DNA from 2 places in the Streptomyces sp. NPDC001781 genome. Region 1 is predicted to be linked to the other one. Evidence: riboswitches for the same ligand, from Rfam matches in the RefSeq annotation. Region 1 holds a riboswitch; the other holds the start of a gene.
The links. Region 1 has a riboswitch for S-adenosylmethionine ahead of ACWCV3_RS06230 (aminotransferase class V-fold PLP-dependent enzyme). Riboswitches for the same ligand answer to the same signal wherever they lie in the genome.
Positions count from the first base shown of each region.

Region 2: linked by a shared signal. The riboswitch ahead of thrC (threonine synthase) and the one ahead of ACWCV3_RS06230 (aminotransferase class V-fold PLP-dependent enzyme) in region 1 are both predicted to bind S-adenosylmethionine.

Region 1 covers NZ_JBSFFI010000005.1:53,619-62,227, forward strand. The annotation lists gene qcrB (cytochrome bc1 complex cytochrome b subunit) at 1-1,053, shown strand, start outside; gene trpD (anthranilate phosphoribosyltransferase) at 1,204-2,268, shown strand; SAM riboswitch class IV at 2,376-2,492, shown strand; gene ACWCV3_RS06230 (aminotransferase class V-fold PLP-dependent enzyme) at 2,664-4,013, shown strand; gene ACWCV3_RS06235 (Lrp/AsnC family transcriptional regulator) at 4,222-4,503, opposite strand; gene ACWCV3_RS06240 (rhomboid family intramembrane serine protease) at 4,500-5,270, opposite strand; gene ACWCV3_RS06245 (hypothetical protein) at 5,434-5,673, shown strand; gene ACWCV3_RS06250 (NYN domain-containing protein) at 5,739-7,082, shown strand; gene ACWCV3_RS06255 (NlpC/P60 family protein) at 7,292-8,332, shown strand; gene ACWCV3_RS06260 (NlpC/P60 family protein) at 8,512-8,609, shown strand, end outside.
Region 2 covers NZ_JBSFFI010000001.1:125,292-133,900, reverse strand. The annotation lists gene ACWCV3_RS00740 (MoaD/ThiS family protein) at 219-494, opposite strand; gene thrC (threonine synthase) at 491-1,765, opposite strand; SAM riboswitch class I at 1,783-1,940, opposite strand; gene ACWCV3_RS00730 (glucosyl-3-phosphoglycerate synthase) at 2,077-3,021, shown strand; gene ACWCV3_RS00725 (alpha,alpha-trehalose-phosphate synthase (UDP-forming)) at 3,095-4,510, shown strand; gene ACWCV3_RS00720 (hypothetical protein) at 4,530-4,739, opposite strand; gene otsB (trehalose-phosphatase) at 4,778-5,635, opposite strand; gene ACWCV3_RS00710 (DUF3263 domain-containing protein) at 5,665-5,922, opposite strand; gene ACWCV3_RS00705 (ABC transporter substrate-binding protein) at 5,958-7,238, opposite strand; gene ACWCV3_RS00700 (ROK family protein) at 7,347-8,291, shown strand; gene nagA (N-acetylglucosamine-6-phosphate deacetylase) at 8,291-8,609, shown strand, end outside.

The DNA.
Region 1 (8,609 bases):
TACATCTCGTTCTTCCTCTTCGGCGGGCAGTTCCCCGGCCACGACTTCGTGGCCCGGTTCTACTCGATCCACATCCTGCTGCTGCCGGGCATCATGCTCGGCCTGATGGTGGCGCACCTGATCCTGGTCTTCTACCACAAGCACACGCAGTTCGCGGGTCCGGGGAAGAAGGAGACCAACGTCGTCGGCATGCCGCTGCTGCCGGTGTACATGGCCAAGGCCGGAGGCTTCTTCTTCCTGGTCTTCGGTGTCATCGCGGTCATCGCGGGAATCACGCAGATCAACCCGATCTGGGCGATGGGCCCGTACCGGCCCGACCAGGTCTCCACCGGCGCCCAGCCCGACTGGTACATGGGCTTCGCCGAGGGTCTGGTCCGCTACATGCCGGGCTGGGAGGTCAACTTCTGGGGCCACACGCTGGTCCTGGGCGTGTTCATCCCGCTGGTCCTGTTCGGTGTCGTGCTGATGGCCATCGCCGTCTACCCCTTCATCGAGTCCTGGGTCACCGGTGACAAGAGCGAGCACCACATCCTGGACCGCCCGCGCAACGCCCCGACGCGTACCGCGTTCGGCGTCGCCTGGGTCACGGTGTACATGATCGGTCTGGTCGGCGGTGGCAACGACCTGTGGGCCACCCACTTCCACCTGTCGATCAACCAGGTGACCTGGTTCGTCCGGATCTTCTTCTTCGCCGGACCGGTGATCGCCTTCATCGCCACCAAGCGGATCTGCCTCGGCCTCCAGCGCCGGGACAAGGACAAGGTGCTGCACGGCCGCGAGACCGGCATCATCAAGCGCCTGCCGCACGGTGAGTTCATCGAGGTGCACGAGCCGCTCAGCCAGGAGCAGCTCCACACCCTGACGGCGCACCACCAGTACGAGCCCGCCGAGATCGGCCCCACGGTCGACGAGAACGGGGTCGAGCGCAAGGTGAAGTCCACCGAGCGGCTGCGGGTCAAGCTGTCCAACGCCTACTACGGCAAGGACAACCAGATCGCCAAGCCCACCGTCGACGAGTACAAGGAGATCACGAGCGGCCACGGCCACCACTGATCCCCGCGCGCGTCGCCACGCCGCGGCCGAAGGGCCCCGTCCGGATCACCGGCGGGGCCCTTCGCCCTGTTCGGGCTGGATAGGGTGGGAGAGGGCACCCCGCGTGCCCCACAGCACCTGTCTTCCTCACACACACCCAGGAGCGGCCCCATGAGCGCTGTGACCCCCGCTGGAGGCGACACCGCGGCGGGCCGTTCCTGGCCCGAGGTACTGAACGCCCTGCTGGAGGGCCGGGACCAGAGTGCCGACGCCACCGCCTGGGCGATGGACCGGATCATGCGCGGCGAGGCCACGGACGCCCAGATCGCGGGCTTCCTGGTGGCGCTGCGGGCCAAGGGCGAGACGGTCGAGGAGATCACCGGGATCGTCCGGGCGATGTACGACCACGCCAATGTGATCGAGGTGCCCGGCAGGACCGTGGACATCGTCGGCACCGGCGGGGACGGCGCCAAGACGGTGAACATCTCCACGATGTCCTCCATCGTGGTCGCCGGCACCGGCGCGAAGGTCATCAAGCACGGCAACCGGGCCGCGTCCTCGGCGTCCGGCTCCTCGGACGTGCTGGAGCGGCTCGGAGTGAACCTCGAGCTGACGCCCGAGCGGGTGGCGGAGGTCGCGGAGGAGGCGGGGATCACCTTCTGCTTCGCGGTCAAGTTCCACCCGGCGCTGCGCCACGTCGGCGCCGCCCGCGGCCAGCTCGGCATCCGTACCGTCTTCAACGTGATCGGGCCGCTGACCAACCCGGCGCGAGTGCGGTCGCAGGCGGTGGGCGTGGCCAACCTGGCCATGGCGCCGATCGTCGCGGGCGTCTTCGCCGAGCGCGGCAACTCCTCGCTGGTCTTCCGGGGCGAGGACGGGCTGGACGAGCTGACCACCACCTCGCCCTCGCGGGTGTGGATCGTGCGCGACGGCACGGTCACCGAGGAGGTCTTCGACCCCCGTGACGTCGGCATCGAGCCGGTGCCGGTGGACGCGCTGCGCGGCGGTGACCCGGCCTACAACGCGATGGTGGCCCGCATGGTGCTGGAGGGTGAGCGGGGGCCCGTGCGGGACGCGGTGCTGCTGAACTCGGCGGCGGCGCTGGTCGCGCTGGACCCTACGGAGGAGCCGCTGGCCGACCAGCTGAGGGCCGGCATGGCGAGAGCGGCGGAGTCCATCGACTCCGGGGCCGCGGAGCGCACGCTGGAGCGGTGGGTGACCGCCAGCAACCGGTGAGAGCCGTTCCTCCGGCGCGGCGGGGAGCGCCCGCTCCCCGCCGCGCCGCGTTCCGGCATCCGGACCGCGGTTGCGCCGCGCGCCCCGTCCGGCTAGCTTCCTGATCAGGTCATGAGCGACAGCCATGCGGCCCCGGCCGGCTGTCCGGCAACCCTCCGTCCGTGGCGGGGTGCTCCGGGTGAGGACCAGGTCGTATTCCAGAAGGTCTACGGCAAGCGCGGACCCCTCGAGAACCAGGGGTCCTGGTCGTACGAGGGAGCTTTTCTCCGTGAGCAAGCGAATGCGCCGGGGCCGCTGAGCCCCGCCCCCGCACACCCCTTCCACCCCCTTTCTCCGGTGCCGTGTCCGCATGTCCTGCGCACGGTGACTCCGGCCTGCCTCACGGGAGTCCAGCCATGTCCGTCTCCACCGCCTTCGCCCCCGCCCCCGCCGACGTCGTCCCCGCCCCCCTGCCGGTGCTCGGCCGGGACGTCCGCGTGCCGCTCGTCACCGGGGGCGAGGTGGGCTACGCCGCGCTCGACTGCGCCGCCAGCGCCCCCGCGCTCCAGCGGGTCTGGGACGACGTCGCCGCCTACGCCCCTTACTACGGCAGCGTGCACCGGGGTGCCGGGCACCTCTCGCAGCTCTCCACCGATCTGTTCGAGAACGCCCGCCGCACGGTCGCGGAGTTCCTCGGCTGCCGGGACACCGACCAGGTCGTCTTCACCCGCTCCACCACCGACTCCCTGAACCTGCTGGCCCGCGCGCTGCCCGCCGGATGCGAGGTGTACGTCTTCGAGACCGAGCACCACGCGGCGCTGCTGCCCTGGCGCGAGGCCGACGTGACCTTCCTGGACGCCCCGCGCAGCCCCGAGGAGGCCGTACGCGCGCTGGAGCGGGCCCTGGCCGGCCGGGACACCGCGCGCCCGGCGCTCGTCTGCGTCACCGGTGCCTCCAACGTCACCGGTGAGGTCTGGCCGGTGCGTGAGCTGGCGGCGGCCGCGCACGCCCTGGGGGCGCGGATCGTGCTGGACGCCGCCCAGCTGGTGCCCCACCAGCCGGTGAGCGTGCGGGAGCTGGACGTCGACTGGATCGCGTTCTCCGGGCACAAGCTGTACGCGCCCTTCGGGTCCGGAGTGCTGGCCGGGCGGGCCGACTGGCTCTCCGCGGCCGAGCCGTACCTCGCGGGCGGCGGCGCCAGCCGCACGGTGGCCCGGCGGGCCGACGGCTCGGTGCGGGTGGAGTGGCACGAGGGCGCGGCCCGGCACGAGGCGGGGTCCCCCAACGTCATCGGCGCCTACTCGATCGCCTCGGCCTGCCGGGCGCTCGCCGAGGCCGGCCCCGAGGCTCTGGCCGCCCGTGAGCGGCACCTGCTCGGCCTGCTGCGTGCGGGCCTCGCCGAGGTGCCCGGGCTGCGGGTGCTCTCGCTGTTCGGCGACGACGCCCCGCGGGTGGGCGTGCTCTCCTTCGTGGTGGAGGGCTGGAACAGCTCCCACCTGGCCGCCGCGCTCTCCGCCGAGTACGGCATCGGCGTCCGCGACGGCCTCTTCTGCGCCCACCCCCTGGTGCACGCCCTCCTCGGCACGGAGGCCGCCGAACAGGCCGGCTGCGGCACCGGATCCCTGAACGCCGTCCGCGTCAGTTTCGGCGCGGGTACGCCGGACGAGCACGTGACCCGTTTCGTGGCGGCGGTGCGCGAGCTGGTCACCCGGGGCGCCCGCTGGACCTACCGCACGGAGAACGGCCGCTGCGTCCCGGAGAGCTGAGCCCGAGCCGGGCGGCCTCGAAGACCCGGCCCGGCCGGAAGACCCTGGTGCTGTGACCGGAAAGGTTCACCGGCTCGCGGCGTCCGTCACGGCACCTCGCCGCATTGGCGCATCGCCCGAGTACATCCCGTACGCGGGCGGTGCTCCGCCTTGCGATGCACCGCACCGGACGCCGCTAGCTTTCCGGCAGACCTTTCCGGTCACAGCACTAGCTGTCCAGGCCGATGGCGAAGGCCGCTTCCAGGTCGTGCTGGGAGTAGGTGCGGAAGGCGACGTGGGTGTCGGTGCCCTCCACGCCCGGGATCTTGCTGATACGGCCGGGGATGACCTCGGCGAGGTCCTCGTGGCGGGCCACGCGGACCATGGCGATCAGGTCGTAGGTACCGGTGACGGAGAAGACCTCGCTCACGCTCTCCAGCGCGGCGATCCGCTCGGCGATCTCCGGAATCCGGTCCACGCTGGTCTTGATCAGGACGATCGCGGTGATCACGGCTGGTTCTCTCCCTTGGACGCCGTAGCCGGGGCGGCCCCAACTCTAGCCTCGCCCGGCCCGTCCTTCTCGCTCTGCTTCCGCCCGTACCTGAGCCAGGCGTAGCCGAAGCCCAGGCAGAAGCCGATCACATGGGCGAGGTAGGCGACGCCCGGGCCCTCGGGCGCGCGGCCCGCCGCGTACCACTGCAGGCCCGCCCAGAAGGGCAGCACCACCCAGGCCGGGAAGCGCAGCGGGAGGAAGAAGAGGAAAGGGAGGAGACTGGTGACACGGGCCCGCGGAAAGAGGTGGAGGAAGGCGCCGAGGACCGCGGAGATGGCTCCCGAGGCGCCGACCAGGGACTGCTCGGAGCCCGCGTTGGCCAGCGCGTACCCGAGCAGGGCGAGGTAGCCGCAGCCGACGTAGAAGAGGGCGAACTCGACGCGGCCCATCCGTTCCTCGGTGAGCACGCCGAAGACGAAGAGGAACAGCATGTTGCCGAGCAGATGCACCCAGCTCCCGTGCACGAACAGCGCGGTCACCGGGGTGAGCGCCTCGCGCACCGGCTCCGCGAAGAGCCCGGCCGGGATCACCCCCCAGTGCCGGAAGTACGCCCGCTGCGCCGCGAGCAGCGCGTCCCCGGTGCCGTACGCGCGGGTGAACCCGGAGGCCGGGCCCATGACGAAGATCAGGCAGCACAGGGCGATGAGGCCGTACGTCAGCGGCGCCGGGGTGCCCCGGACCGCCCTGACGGTCCGGGCGGCGGTCGAGCTCCACTCTCTGATCATGAACACAGAGCATGACGTAACCGGACGCAGTGGTACAGACCGCCTCGCCGCTTCGGACAGGCGGGCGGCGAACACCCGGCAGGCCGTAGGGTTACGGCCACACGCGCTCTACCCGGCGTGCGTCCAGTCCGCCAGACGCGACGAGAAGGAAGCGAGCTGCACCATGACGGTTCCTCCGCCGACCGCCACGACACGCTGGCGCTGCACCCTGTGCGGCAACCTCACCCGGTTCGACGTGACCCGTTCCTCCAAGGTCGTCGAGTACGTCCACCTCGACCTGGCCGGCGAACCGACGGTCGAGGAGCGCGAGGTGGTCAGTGAGACCATCGAGTCGGTCCGTTGCCGCTGGTGCAACGCGGTGGACCAGGTGGAACTCGTGGACAGGCCGGGCGCCGCCTCCTGAGGGCGGGGCGGTCCGCACGGGATCGGACAGGTGGATCGGGCATGTCGGGCATTGGGGTGTGACGGATGGTGGAGACCGCGGGCGGGGGGCCGGAGGACGGCACCGCCGAGGTGCTTGACCGTCCGCTGCCCGACGGCGTGCGCCGCCGCGTCGTGGGAATCGTCTCGGACGCCTTCGGCGCCCTGACCATGGCCGAACTGCCCGCCCCGCTGCGGCAGTACGCCCGGTTCACGCCTAACCGCCGGGCCAGGTTCGCCGGGAACGCGATGGCCGCCGCGCTGGAGACGGAACGCCTCTTCCGGCAGCGGATCGGCGAGCGGTACAAGGAGACCCAGCCCGAGCTGTGCGGCGCGCTGGAGGCGGGTTCCCCGCCTCCGGCGGCCGACCCCCTCGACGTCGCGGCCGCCGCCTACGTACTGCGCCCGCCCGGCTGGGCCAAGCTGGTCGCCGCGGCCGGCGAGGAGGCCGAGCGCGCGGACGCCGAGCGCGTGGACGAGGAGAGCCGCGCCGAGCTGGAGCAGCTGCGTGAGGAGCTGGAGCGGGCCCGCGAACACACCCGCGCCGAGACCGCCCGGCTGCGCGCCGAGCTGGACGCGGCGAAGAAGGAGGCCGACGCGCTGCACCGCAAGCTGCGCTCGGCCCTGAGCGACGTCAAGCGCGGGGAGGCCGCGCTGCGCAAGGAGCGCGCCGAGACCGAGTCCGCGCGGGCCGAGAGCCAGGCTGCCGTCTCCGCCGCCGAGAGCGAGTCCCGCCGGCTCAAGACCCGCCTGGGCGAGTCGGAGGCCGCGCTGGAGGCGACCCGCCGCGCGGTCCGGGAGGGCCGCAGCGTGGAGGACATGCGGGTACGGCTGCTGCTCGACACCGTCCTGGAGGCGGCCCAGGGGCTGCGCCGCGAACTCGCCCTGCCGCCGGTGTCGGTGCGGCCGGCGGAGACCGTGGACGCGGTCGAGCCGGGCCGGATGACGCCGAAGGACATCGCCGCCCGCGCTCTGTCCGAGCACGACCCGGCCGTCCTCGACCAGTTGCTCGCGCTGCCGCAGGCCCATCTGGTGGTCGACGGCTACAACGTCACCAAGACCGGCTATCCGCAGATGCCGCTGGAGAAGCAGCGGCTCAGGCTGCTCGGCCAGCTCTCCGCGCTCGCCGCCCAGACCGGCGCCGAGGTCACCTGTGTCTTCGACGGCGCCGAACTGGTCGCCCCGGTGCTGCTGGCGCCGCCGCGCGGGGTGCGGGTGCTGTTCTCCAAGCCGGGCGTGACGGCGGACGAGCTGATCCGCCAGCTCGTGCGGGCCGAACCGCCGGGCCGGCCGGTCGTCGTGGCCTCCACCGACCGCGAGGTGGCGGACGGCGTCGCCCGCGCCGGCGCCCGCCCGGTGGCCTCTGCGGTACTTCTCAAGCGACTGTCCTGAACGCCCGACGGACGTGCGTCATGCCCCTATTGGGGCTTGTGTGGACGACGGAACGTCAACCGGCTGTCACGCCTGGTGTGTTGAATGCAAAATATGCGGCGAGGGACGGGATTTTCTGCTGTGAGGATTTGAACTGATCACAACTGGGTCACTAGGGTCGGTTCGAACCTCCGAGCGGGTGATCACTCACAAGAAGGAGTTCGTCCTCCGTGGCGTCCCATCGTCGACCCAAGCAGCCGAGCCGCACGCGTGTCACCGTGCTCACCACCGCGGCTGCCGCCGCCGTCGCGCTGAGCGCGAACGCGGCCAACGCCGCCCCGAGCGAGAAGCCGGGCAAGACCGAGGTCAAGGCGCAGGTCGACAAGCTCTACGAGCAGGCCGAGCAGGCCACCGAGAAGTACAACGGCGCCAAGGAGAAGCAGGAGAAGCTCCAGAAGGAGATCTCCACGATCCAGGACAACGTCGCCCGGGGCCAGCAGGACCTCAACAAGCTGCGCGACGGCCTCGGTTCGCTCGCCACCGCCCAGTACCGCAGCGGCGGCATCGACCCCTCGGTCCAGCTCTTCCTCTCCGCCGACCCGGACGACTACCTCGACAAGGCTTCCACGCTCGACCAGTTGAGCGGCCAGCAGGTCGAGGCGCTGAAGAAGATCCAGGACAAGCAGCGCGAACTCGCCCAGCAGCGGGCCGAGGCCACCGAGAAGCTCAAGGACCTCGCCTCCACCCGCACCGAGCTGGGCAAGAAGAAGAAGGAGGTCCAGGGCAAGCTGGGCGAGGCGCAGCGCCTGCTCAACACCTTGACCGCCAAGGAGAAGCAGGCCCTGGCCGCCGAGCAGCAGCGCGCCGACCGCTCCTCCTCCGAGCGTGTCCAGCTCGGCAACGCCGTCCCCGCCTCGGGCCGCGCCGGAGCGGCGTTCTCCGCCGCCCAGAGCAAGATCGGCACCCCGTACGTCTACGGCGCCACCGGCCCCTCCTCGTACGACTGCTCGGGTCTGACCTCCTGGGCCTACGCCCAGGCCGGTGTCTCCATCCCGCGCACCTCCGAGGCGCAGGCCAACATCGGCACCCGGATCTACTCCACGAGCGACCTCCAGGTCGGCGACCTCGTCTTCTTCTTCAACGACATCCACCACGTGGGCCTCTACGCGGGCAACGGCCAGATCCTGCACGCCCCGCGCACCGGCACCGTCGTCCGCTACGAGTCCATGAGCACCATCGGCGGCCCGTTCATGTTCGGCGTCCGCGTCTGACACCCCCGCCACACCCGCCCGAACGGGCGAATCACGGCACCGCGCGACTCCTGGCGCCCCGCCGCTGACCTGCGTCGGCGCCGGGGCGTCACCGTGTGTGCGCACGGCGGTCGTTGGCCGGTGGGTGCCGCTCGGGCTACTGTCTGGCGCGTTTCCCGTCGTCCAGGGGAAGGACCGCCGTGGCGTCCCATCGCCGTCCCGCAACATCCGGATGCGACCGGGGTGCCGCCGCCCTGTGCGTGCTGTCGGCCGCGGCCGCCGCCCTCGGCGCCGTACC
Region 2 (8,609 bases), on a different contig from region 1:
CAACTTCGGCTGAATTCGGGGCAAGTCGGGCCCCACAAATGCAGCAAATGCCGCACATTACCCGCGCATTTTGGCTACTTCTTGTCGGGCAGGCGGCATGAGCCAACGACGCCCGGCCCTCGGGGACGGGAGCGCGTTCCCCAACTCTACCGCGCTCAATCACACAGAATGGCCCCCTCCGTTTACCTCGCGGAGAGGGCCATTACCGAGGGTGAATTTCAGCCGCCGGCGACCGCCGGAATGATGGAGACACCCGCACCGTCGGGCGTGGCGGTCTGAAGTCCGCCCTCGAAACGCACGTCGTCGTCATTGACGTAGACATTCACGAACCGGCGCAGCCTGCCCTGGTCGTCCAGGACGCGGGCGGCGATGCCCTGGTGGTGCTTCTCCAGGTCCTCGATGACCTCCGCGAGCGTGCCGCCCTCGGCGGCGACCTCGGCCTGCCCGCCGGTGTAGGTGCGCAGGATGGTCGGGATGCGAACGGTCACGCTCATGCGAGGCCAGCCTCTCGGAAGGAGTCCAGGTTCGGGCGGATGGTCGCGGTCAGACCGGTGCCGGCGACCGCGTCCAGGGTCTTGAGGCCGTCGCCGGTGTTGAGGACGACGGTGGTGAGCGAGGGGTCCAGCGCGCCTGTCTCGATCAGCTTGCGGGTGACGCCGACGGTCACCCCGCCCGCCGTCTCGGCGAAGATGCCCTCGGTGCGGGCCAGCAGCCTGATGGCGTCCACGATCTGCGGGTCCGTCACGTCCTCCACCGTCCCGCCGGTGCGGCGCGCGATGTCCAGCACGTACGGTCCGTCGGCCGGGTTGCCGATGGCGAGGGACTTGGCGATGGTGTCCGGCTTCTGCGGCCGCACCACGTCGTGGCCCGCCTTGTACGCGGCGGACACCGGCGAGCAGCCCTCCGCCTGGGCACCGAAGATCTTGTACGGCCTGTCCTCGACCAGGCCGAGCGCGATCAGTTCCCTGAGCCCCTTGTCGATCTTGGTGAGCTGGGAGCCGGAGGCGATCGGCACCACGAGCTGGTCGGGCAGCCTCCAGCCGAGCTGCTCGCAGATCTCGTACGCCAGCGTCTTGGAGCCCTCGGCGTAGTACGGCCGCAGGTTGACGTTGACGAAGCCCCAGCCCTCACCCGCCGGGTCGCCGATCAGCTCGGAGCAGAAGCGGTTCACGTCGTCGTAGTTGCCCTCGATGCCCACCAGCTCACCGCCGTAGACGGCGGCCATGACGACCTTGCCCTGCTCCAGGTCGTGCGGGATGAACACGCAGGAGCGCAGGCCCGCGCGTGCGGCGGCGGCGCCGACCGCGCCGGCCAGGTTGCCGGTGGAGGAGCAGGAGAGGGTGGTGAAGCCGAAGGCACGGGCCGCCTCCAGCGCCTGGGCGACCACGCGGTCCTTGAAGGAGTGCGTCGGGTTGCCGGAGTCGTCCTTGACGAACAGCCCGCCGGTGACGCCGAGTTCGCGCGCCAGGCGGTCGGCCTTGACCAGCGGTGTCCAGCCCGGGTTGAGGTTCGGCTTGTCGGCCACGTCGGCGGGGACGGGCAGCAGCGGGGCGTAGCGCCAGATGTTCGCCGGGCCGGACTCGATGCGCGCCCGGAGCTTCTCGGTGTCGTAGGCGGAGAAGTCGTAGGCGATCTCCAGCGGCCCGAAGCACTCCTCGCAGGCGAAGACGGGACCGAGCGGGACGCGGTGTCCGCACTCCCGACAGCTCAGGGCGGCGGCGGGGCCGAGATCGACGGTGGGGGTGGCGACAGTCTGCACAGCCATGGAGGCGAGGCCCTTTCTCCTCATCTTCCTCACGACGCATCTCGCCGTGAGACGGATTTGGCACCTTCCCTAGCCGGGAGCCTCGCGCGTGCCGCGACGTGTCGCGCACGGGAGACCGGCTGGAGGGTTGCCGGGGCTTCATCGGGCCGTTTCCCTCTGCCCCTCTGGATGAGCGGTATTCGGTTGTGGACGCCGTCCGACCTCGACATGCGATGGTCATCGGCGTTGTTCAAGACTGTAACCGAAGGCCAGGAGAGTTGAAGGTGTCGTCCGAACCGCGAGATGGATCAGGCAGTGAGGAGCCGCAGACCATGCTGGAGGAAACCGAGCGCTGGCTGGCCACCCGCTCCTGGTCGGTGGCCGACCGCCCGCTGCACCGCGTGCTGGCCGCCAAGCAGCGGTCCGGGCAGCGGATCTCCGTGGTGCTGCCCGCGCTGAACGAGGAGGCGACGGTCGGCGAGATCGTCTCCGTGATCCGCCACGACCTGGTCTTCCAGGCTCCGCTGGTGGACGAGATAGTCGTGGTGGACTCCGGGTCCACCGACCGAACCGCCGAGGTGGCCGCCGCCGCGGGCGCGCGGGTGGTGCACCGGGACGAGATCCTGCCCCGGCTGCCCGCCGTGCCCGGCAAGGGCGAGGTGCTGTGGCGCAGCCTGCTGGCGACCGAGGGGGACGTCATCGCCTTCGTCGACGCCGACCTGCGCGAGTTCTCCTCCGACTTCGTCCTCGGCATCGTCGGCCCGCTGCTCACCGATCCGGGGATCGACCTGGTCAAGGCGATGTACGACCGTCCGCTGGGCGGCGCCGCCGGGCAGGGCGGCCGGGTGACGGAGCTGATGGCGCGGCCGCTGCTGAACATGCACTGGCCGCAGCTCGCCGGGTTCGTGCAGCCACTCGGCGGGGAGTACGCGGCCCGGCGCTCGCTGCTGGAGCGACTGCCGTTCCCGGTGGGGTACGGGGTCGAGCTGGGCATGCTGGTGGACTCGCTGCACCTGGTCGGGCTGGACGCGCTGGCCCAGGTGGACGTGGGCGAACGCAGGCACCGGCACCAGGACGGGCAGGCGCTCGGCCGGATGGCCGCCGCGATCTACCGCACCGCGCAGCTCCGGCTCGCGCGCGGGCACCTGGTGCGGCCCGCGCTGACCCAGTTCGAGCGGGGGGTGAGCGGTTTCGAGCCGCGTACCCATTCGGTGGACACCGAGGAGCGGCCGCCGATGACGGAGATCGCGGAGTACGCGGAGCGGCGGGCGGCGTGAGCGGGCCGTATACAGCCGGGCTCGCCGGTCGCGCGTACGTTTGAGCGTTTGCGGGCCGGGCTAGGTTGAGGCCATGGCTACGCAGGGTGCTGAGGTGCTGGTCGCGTCCAATCGCGGCCCGGTTTCGTACACGGTGGGTCCGGACGGGTCGTTGGGTTCCCGCCGGGGCGGCGGCGGTCTCGTCTCGGGGCTGTCGGCGATCGGTCCGGACACGGACGCGGTGTGGGTGTGCGCCGCGCTCGGGGACGGCGACCGGGAGGCGGTGCGGCGCGCGGACGGCGGGCTGCTGCCCGCGGAGGACACCGGCGGGCAGCGGGTGCGGATGCTGGACATCGACGCCGGCGTCTACGCCGACGCGTACAACGGGATCGCCAACTCGGCGCTGTGGTTCGTGCACCACATGATGTACCAGACGCCGCTGGAGCCGGTGTTCGACGCGGAGTTCCGCCGGCAGTGGGACGCGTACCGCGCCTACAACCAGGCGTTCGCGCAGGCGCTGGCCGAGGAGGCGGCGCCGGGGGCGGCGGTGCTGATCCAGGACTACCACCTGGCCCTGGCCCCCCGGATGCTGCGCAAGCTCCGGCCCGACCTGCGCATCGGCCACTTCTCGCACACGCCCTGGGCGCCGCCGGACTACTTCCGCCTGCTCCCGGACGACATCGCGGCCGAGCTGCTCATCGGCATCCTGGGCGCGGACCGGGCGGCCTTCCTGACCCGGCGCTGGGCGGACGCGTTCACCGACTGCTGCCACGCGGTACTGGGCCCGGGCATCCCGTCGGGTACGGAGATCGGGGTGCACGGCCTGGGCGCGGACGCGGAGTTCCTGCGGGAGCGGGCGCACCGGGCCGACGTGGACGAGCGGATGGCGGTGCTGCGGGAGCAGATCGGGGAGGGGCGCCGGTCGATCGTCCGGGTGGACCGCACCGAGCTGTCCAAGAACATCGTGCGCGGCCTGCTGGCGTACCGTCGCCTCCTCGAGAACCACCCCGAGTGGCGCGAGCGCGTGGTCCACGTCGCCTTCGCCTACCCCTCCCGCCAGGACCTCGCCCTGTACCGCTCCTACATGGAGGAGGTACGCCGGGTCGCGGAGGAGATCAACTCCGAGTACGGCACGGCCGGCTGGACCCCGGTCCTGCTCCACCTCGACGACGACTTCGCCCGCTCCCTGGCCGCTTACCGCCTCGCCGACGTGGCCCTGGTCAACCCCATCCGCGACGGCATGAACCTGGTCGCCAAGGAGGTCCCGGTCGTCTCCGACGAGGGCGTGGCCCTGGTCCTGTCCCGCGAGGCGGGCGCGTACGAGGAGCTGGCCGAGCACGCCATCACGGTCAACCCGTACGACGTGGTCGGCACGGCCGAGGCCCTCCACGAGGCCCTGACCCTCCCGGACCCGGCCCGCGCCGAACGCTCCAAGCACCTGTCCGACGCGGCCACGGCCCTGCCCCCCACCAAGTGGTTCCTGGACCAGTTGAACGCGCTGCGGGGGTGACGCGCGAAGGCCGGCCTGTTCAGTTCCAGGCCAGCCAGCCGACGCCCACGGCGGTGACGAGTCCGGCCCCGGCCCAGGCGGCGGGGCGGCTGCGGCGGTCGGCCAGGATGCCGACCAGCGCGGCGGCCAGCAGCACGACCGTCGTACCGATCACGGCGCGCAACAGACCGTCGTGGTAGCCGAACTCGTCCAGGTGCCTGCCGAAGTACAGGAACCAGGCGCTCTTCATACGCCCTCCGATTCGTATGTGCGTGGCGCCCGTCGGCCTCAGCCGAGGTGCGCCGCCAGGTTTCCGAGCAACTCCACCACACCCTCGGGGCCGTCCACCACCAGGTCGGCGCGGTCCGCCAGTTCCGTCACCTCGCTGCTGCCGCTGCACACCAGGAGGGAGGGGACGCCCTCGGAGCGGAGTTTCTCCAGGGCCGCGAAGGCGGGGAGGTCGCCGAGGTCGTCGCCCGCGTAGAGGACGGACTCGGCGGCGGTGGCGCGGAAGTGGTCCAGGAGGGCCACTCCCTTGTCCATGCCGGGCGGGCGGAGTTCGAGGACCAGGCGGCCCGGTTCGACGATGAGGCCGTGGCGGGTGGCGAGGTCGGTGAGGGGGGCGCGCAGGGTCTCGAAGGCGGCTTCGGGATCCTCGGCGCGCCGGGTGTGGACGGCGACCGCGCGGCCCTTCTCCTCGATCCAGGTACCGGGCCAGGCGCCTGCCCGGTCGAGGACACCGGGGAGTTCCGCGCGGACCGCGGCGACGCCGGGGTGCGGGGCGGGCGCGGTGACGTTTCCGGTCGCGGCCTCCCAGCGCTCGGCGCCGTAGTGGCCGAGGACGACGAGGTGCTCCAGGCCGGGCACCCCGGCGAAGCCGCCGTTGCGGACCGCGACCCCGGCCGGGCGGCCGGTGACCACGGCGACGGAGGCGACCTTCGGCGCGAGCGCCGCCAGCGCGGGCACCGTGCCGGGGTGGGCGCGGGCCTGGTCGGGGTCGGCGACGATGGGGGCCAGCGTGCCGTCGAAGTCCAGGCCGATCACGGCGGTGCTGGGCCGCCGGAGCAGCGCTCGCAGACCGTCGCGGCCCGCCTGGGTCACCGGCACCGGCAGCGCGCTGTCCTCGGGGATGTCAGGGATGCCCATAGGGCGACACTATCCGCGCCGGGCCACCCTCACGCCTCCGAGGAGGCACTCCGGTCAGGCCCCTGGCGTTGCGACCTTCTCGCCTCGCGCACCCGGCGCAGCCGGTTGACCGTCACCGGGTCGTGGGCGAGGGCGCGCTCGTCGTCCAGCAGGGCGTTGAGGAGCTGGTAGTAGCGGACCGGCGCGAGCCCGAGCTGCTCGCGGATGGCGCGCTCCTTCGCGCCGGGGCCGGGAGAGCCCCGGCGCTCCAGCGCGAGGATCGCCTTCTCACGGCTGCCGAGTTCCATGCCGGCAACCGTAACCCCGGCCACCGACAGCGGTCTCAGCCCTGGGACTGGGCCGTGCTGTCGGCGACCGTGGCGGCGGCCTGGAGCCGGGTGAGCACGCCCGCGGGGCTGCCGCCGGGGGAGACGGCCTGCCCGATCTCCTTCTTCACGGACGCGCTGACCGCCGCCCAGGAGGTCTTGTTCACCGGGTACTGCTCGGCGGTCGGCAACTGGTCCAGGAAGGCGTGCAGCGGGACGTCGGTCCTCGCGTCCGACTGGCTCATCGCCTCGGAGGCCGAGGTGGTGACGGGCAGCAGACCGTACTTGCGGGAGAAGTCGAGCACGTTCTTCTGCTCGTACACGAAGTCGAGGAAGGCGCCGATCTGGCGGGCGTGGCCGTTCTGCCTGAAGGCCAGCATCCAGTCGGTGACGCCCATCGCGGCCCGCGCCCGCCCGGTGCGGCCCGGCATCGGGACCATGCCGAACTTCACGCCCTTCGCCTCGGCCTGCCGGATCAGTGTGGGGTGGCCGTTGAGCATGCCGACCTGTCCGTTCGCGAACGCGGCGAACGCGGCGGCCCGGTTGAGCCGGCCCGGGGCGACGGGCCCGGTGAGCCCCTTGCCCACCAGGTCGTCCCTGAGCCAGGTGAGCGTCTCGCCGTTCACCGCGGAGTCGATCGTGTAGGTGCCGATGTCGTCGGTGTAGCCGCTGCCGCCGCTCAGCAGCCACTGCATGGTCTCGGCCTGCGCCTCCTCGGGGCCGAGGGGCAGTGCGAAGGGGTACTTCACCCCCTTGGCCTTGAGCGCCTCGGCGTCGGAGGCCAGCTCGTCCCAGGTGGCGGGCGGGGTGATGCCGGCCTGCTGGAACAGCGTCTTGTTGTAGAAGAGCACGCGCGTGGAGGCCGCGAACGGCATCGCGTAGGGCGTGTGGTTCCAGTCCCCCGCGCCGGCGAGCTGCGACACGAAGTCGGCCTGGGTGCCGATGGAGAGGGTGTCGGACATCGGGTACAGCTTCCCGGCGGCCGCGTAGTCGGCGTACGCGCCGATCTGGGCCATGTCGGGGGCGTTCCCGGAGTCGACCATCGCCTTGACCCTGGCGTCGACGTCGTTCCAGGAGTAGACGCTGACCTGCACCTTCACATCGGGGTGCTTCGCCTCGTAGGCGTCGGCCAGCGCGGCCCAGTACTTCTTGGAGCTGTTGGCGGCGGAGTCGCCGTAGTCGGCGGCGACCAGCTTGAGGGTCGTGTCCGCGGAGCCCGTGCTCCCGCAGCCGCCGAGCATCGCCGTCATGCCCAGTGCGGACACCGCCGCGATCGTTCCTGCCGTACGCCGACGCACCCTCGAAGCCCCTGTCCCCTTGGTCAGACCATTCGGTCTCGAACGCATAAGGTCTACACCACGCGAGTGGACTAGACCTCTCGTGGGTCGTCGGGTCACACTGGGCCGGTGAGACATGTCATCGCCCTGGACGTGGGCGGTACCTCGATGAAGGCCGCGCTCGTCGGCGAGGACGGCGCGGTGCTGCACCGTGCCCGCCGCGAGACGGGCCGCGAGGGCGGACCGGACGCGGTCGTCGAGAACCTCCTCGCCTTCGCCGCCGACCTGCGCGCGCACGGCACCGAGCACCTCGGCGCCCCCGCGCTCGCGGCCGGCGTCGCCGTGCCCGGCACCGTCGACGAGGCGGACGGCACCGCCCTGTACTCGGCCAACCTCGGCTGGCGCGACGTACCGCTGCGCGCGCTGCTCACCGAGCGGCTCGGCATGCCCGTCGCCCTCGGCCACGACGTGCGCACCGGCGGCCTCGCCGAGGGCCGCGCCGGGGCCGGCCGGGGCGCGGACCGCTTCCTGTTCGTCGCGCTGGGCACCGGCATCGCCGGGGCGATCGGCCTGGCCGGCGGGGTCGAGGCGGGCGCGAACGGCTTCGCCGGGGAGATCGGCCACATCGTCGTGCGCCCCGGCGGCCGCCCCTGCCCGTGCGGCCAGACCGGCTGCCTGGAGCGGTACGCATCCGCCGCCGCCGTCGGCACCGCCTGGGCCACGGCGAGCGGCCGCGCGGACGCGGACGCCGCCGACTGCGCACGGGCCGTCGCCGCCGGGGACCCGGACGCGGCCCGCGTCTGGACCGAGGCGGTCGACGCGCTCGCGGACGGCCTCGTCACCGCGCTCACCCTGCTCGACCCCGGCACCCTGATCGTCGGCGGCGGGCTCGCCGAGGCCGGTGAGGTGCTGTTCGGGCCGCTCGGCACGGCCGTCGGAAGCCGGCTCACCTTCCAGCGCACACCCGTCCTCGTCCCCGCCGCGCTCGGCGACGGCGCCGGCTGCCTGGGCGCGGCGCTGCTCGCCCAGGACCTGCTCCAGCACATCCCCCAGACCACGGAGGTACGCACCTGATGGCCGACAACAGCGCACGCCCGCTGGTGCTCACCGGCGGCACCGTGGTGCTGCCCACCGGCGAGGTGCCGGGCGGGCGGATCGCCGTCGACGGCCGCCGGATCGCCGAGCGCGCGCCCGAGGGCGCCGACGTGCTCGACGTGACCGGCCACTGGGTGGTCCCCGGCTTCGTGGACCTGCACAACCACGGCGGCGGCGGAGCGGCCTTCTCCGGCAGCGCCGAGGACGCGCTCACCGCCGTCCGTACGCACCGCCGGCACGGCACCACCACGCTGGTCGCCTCCACCGTCACCGACGACCTGGACGCGCTGGCCCGCC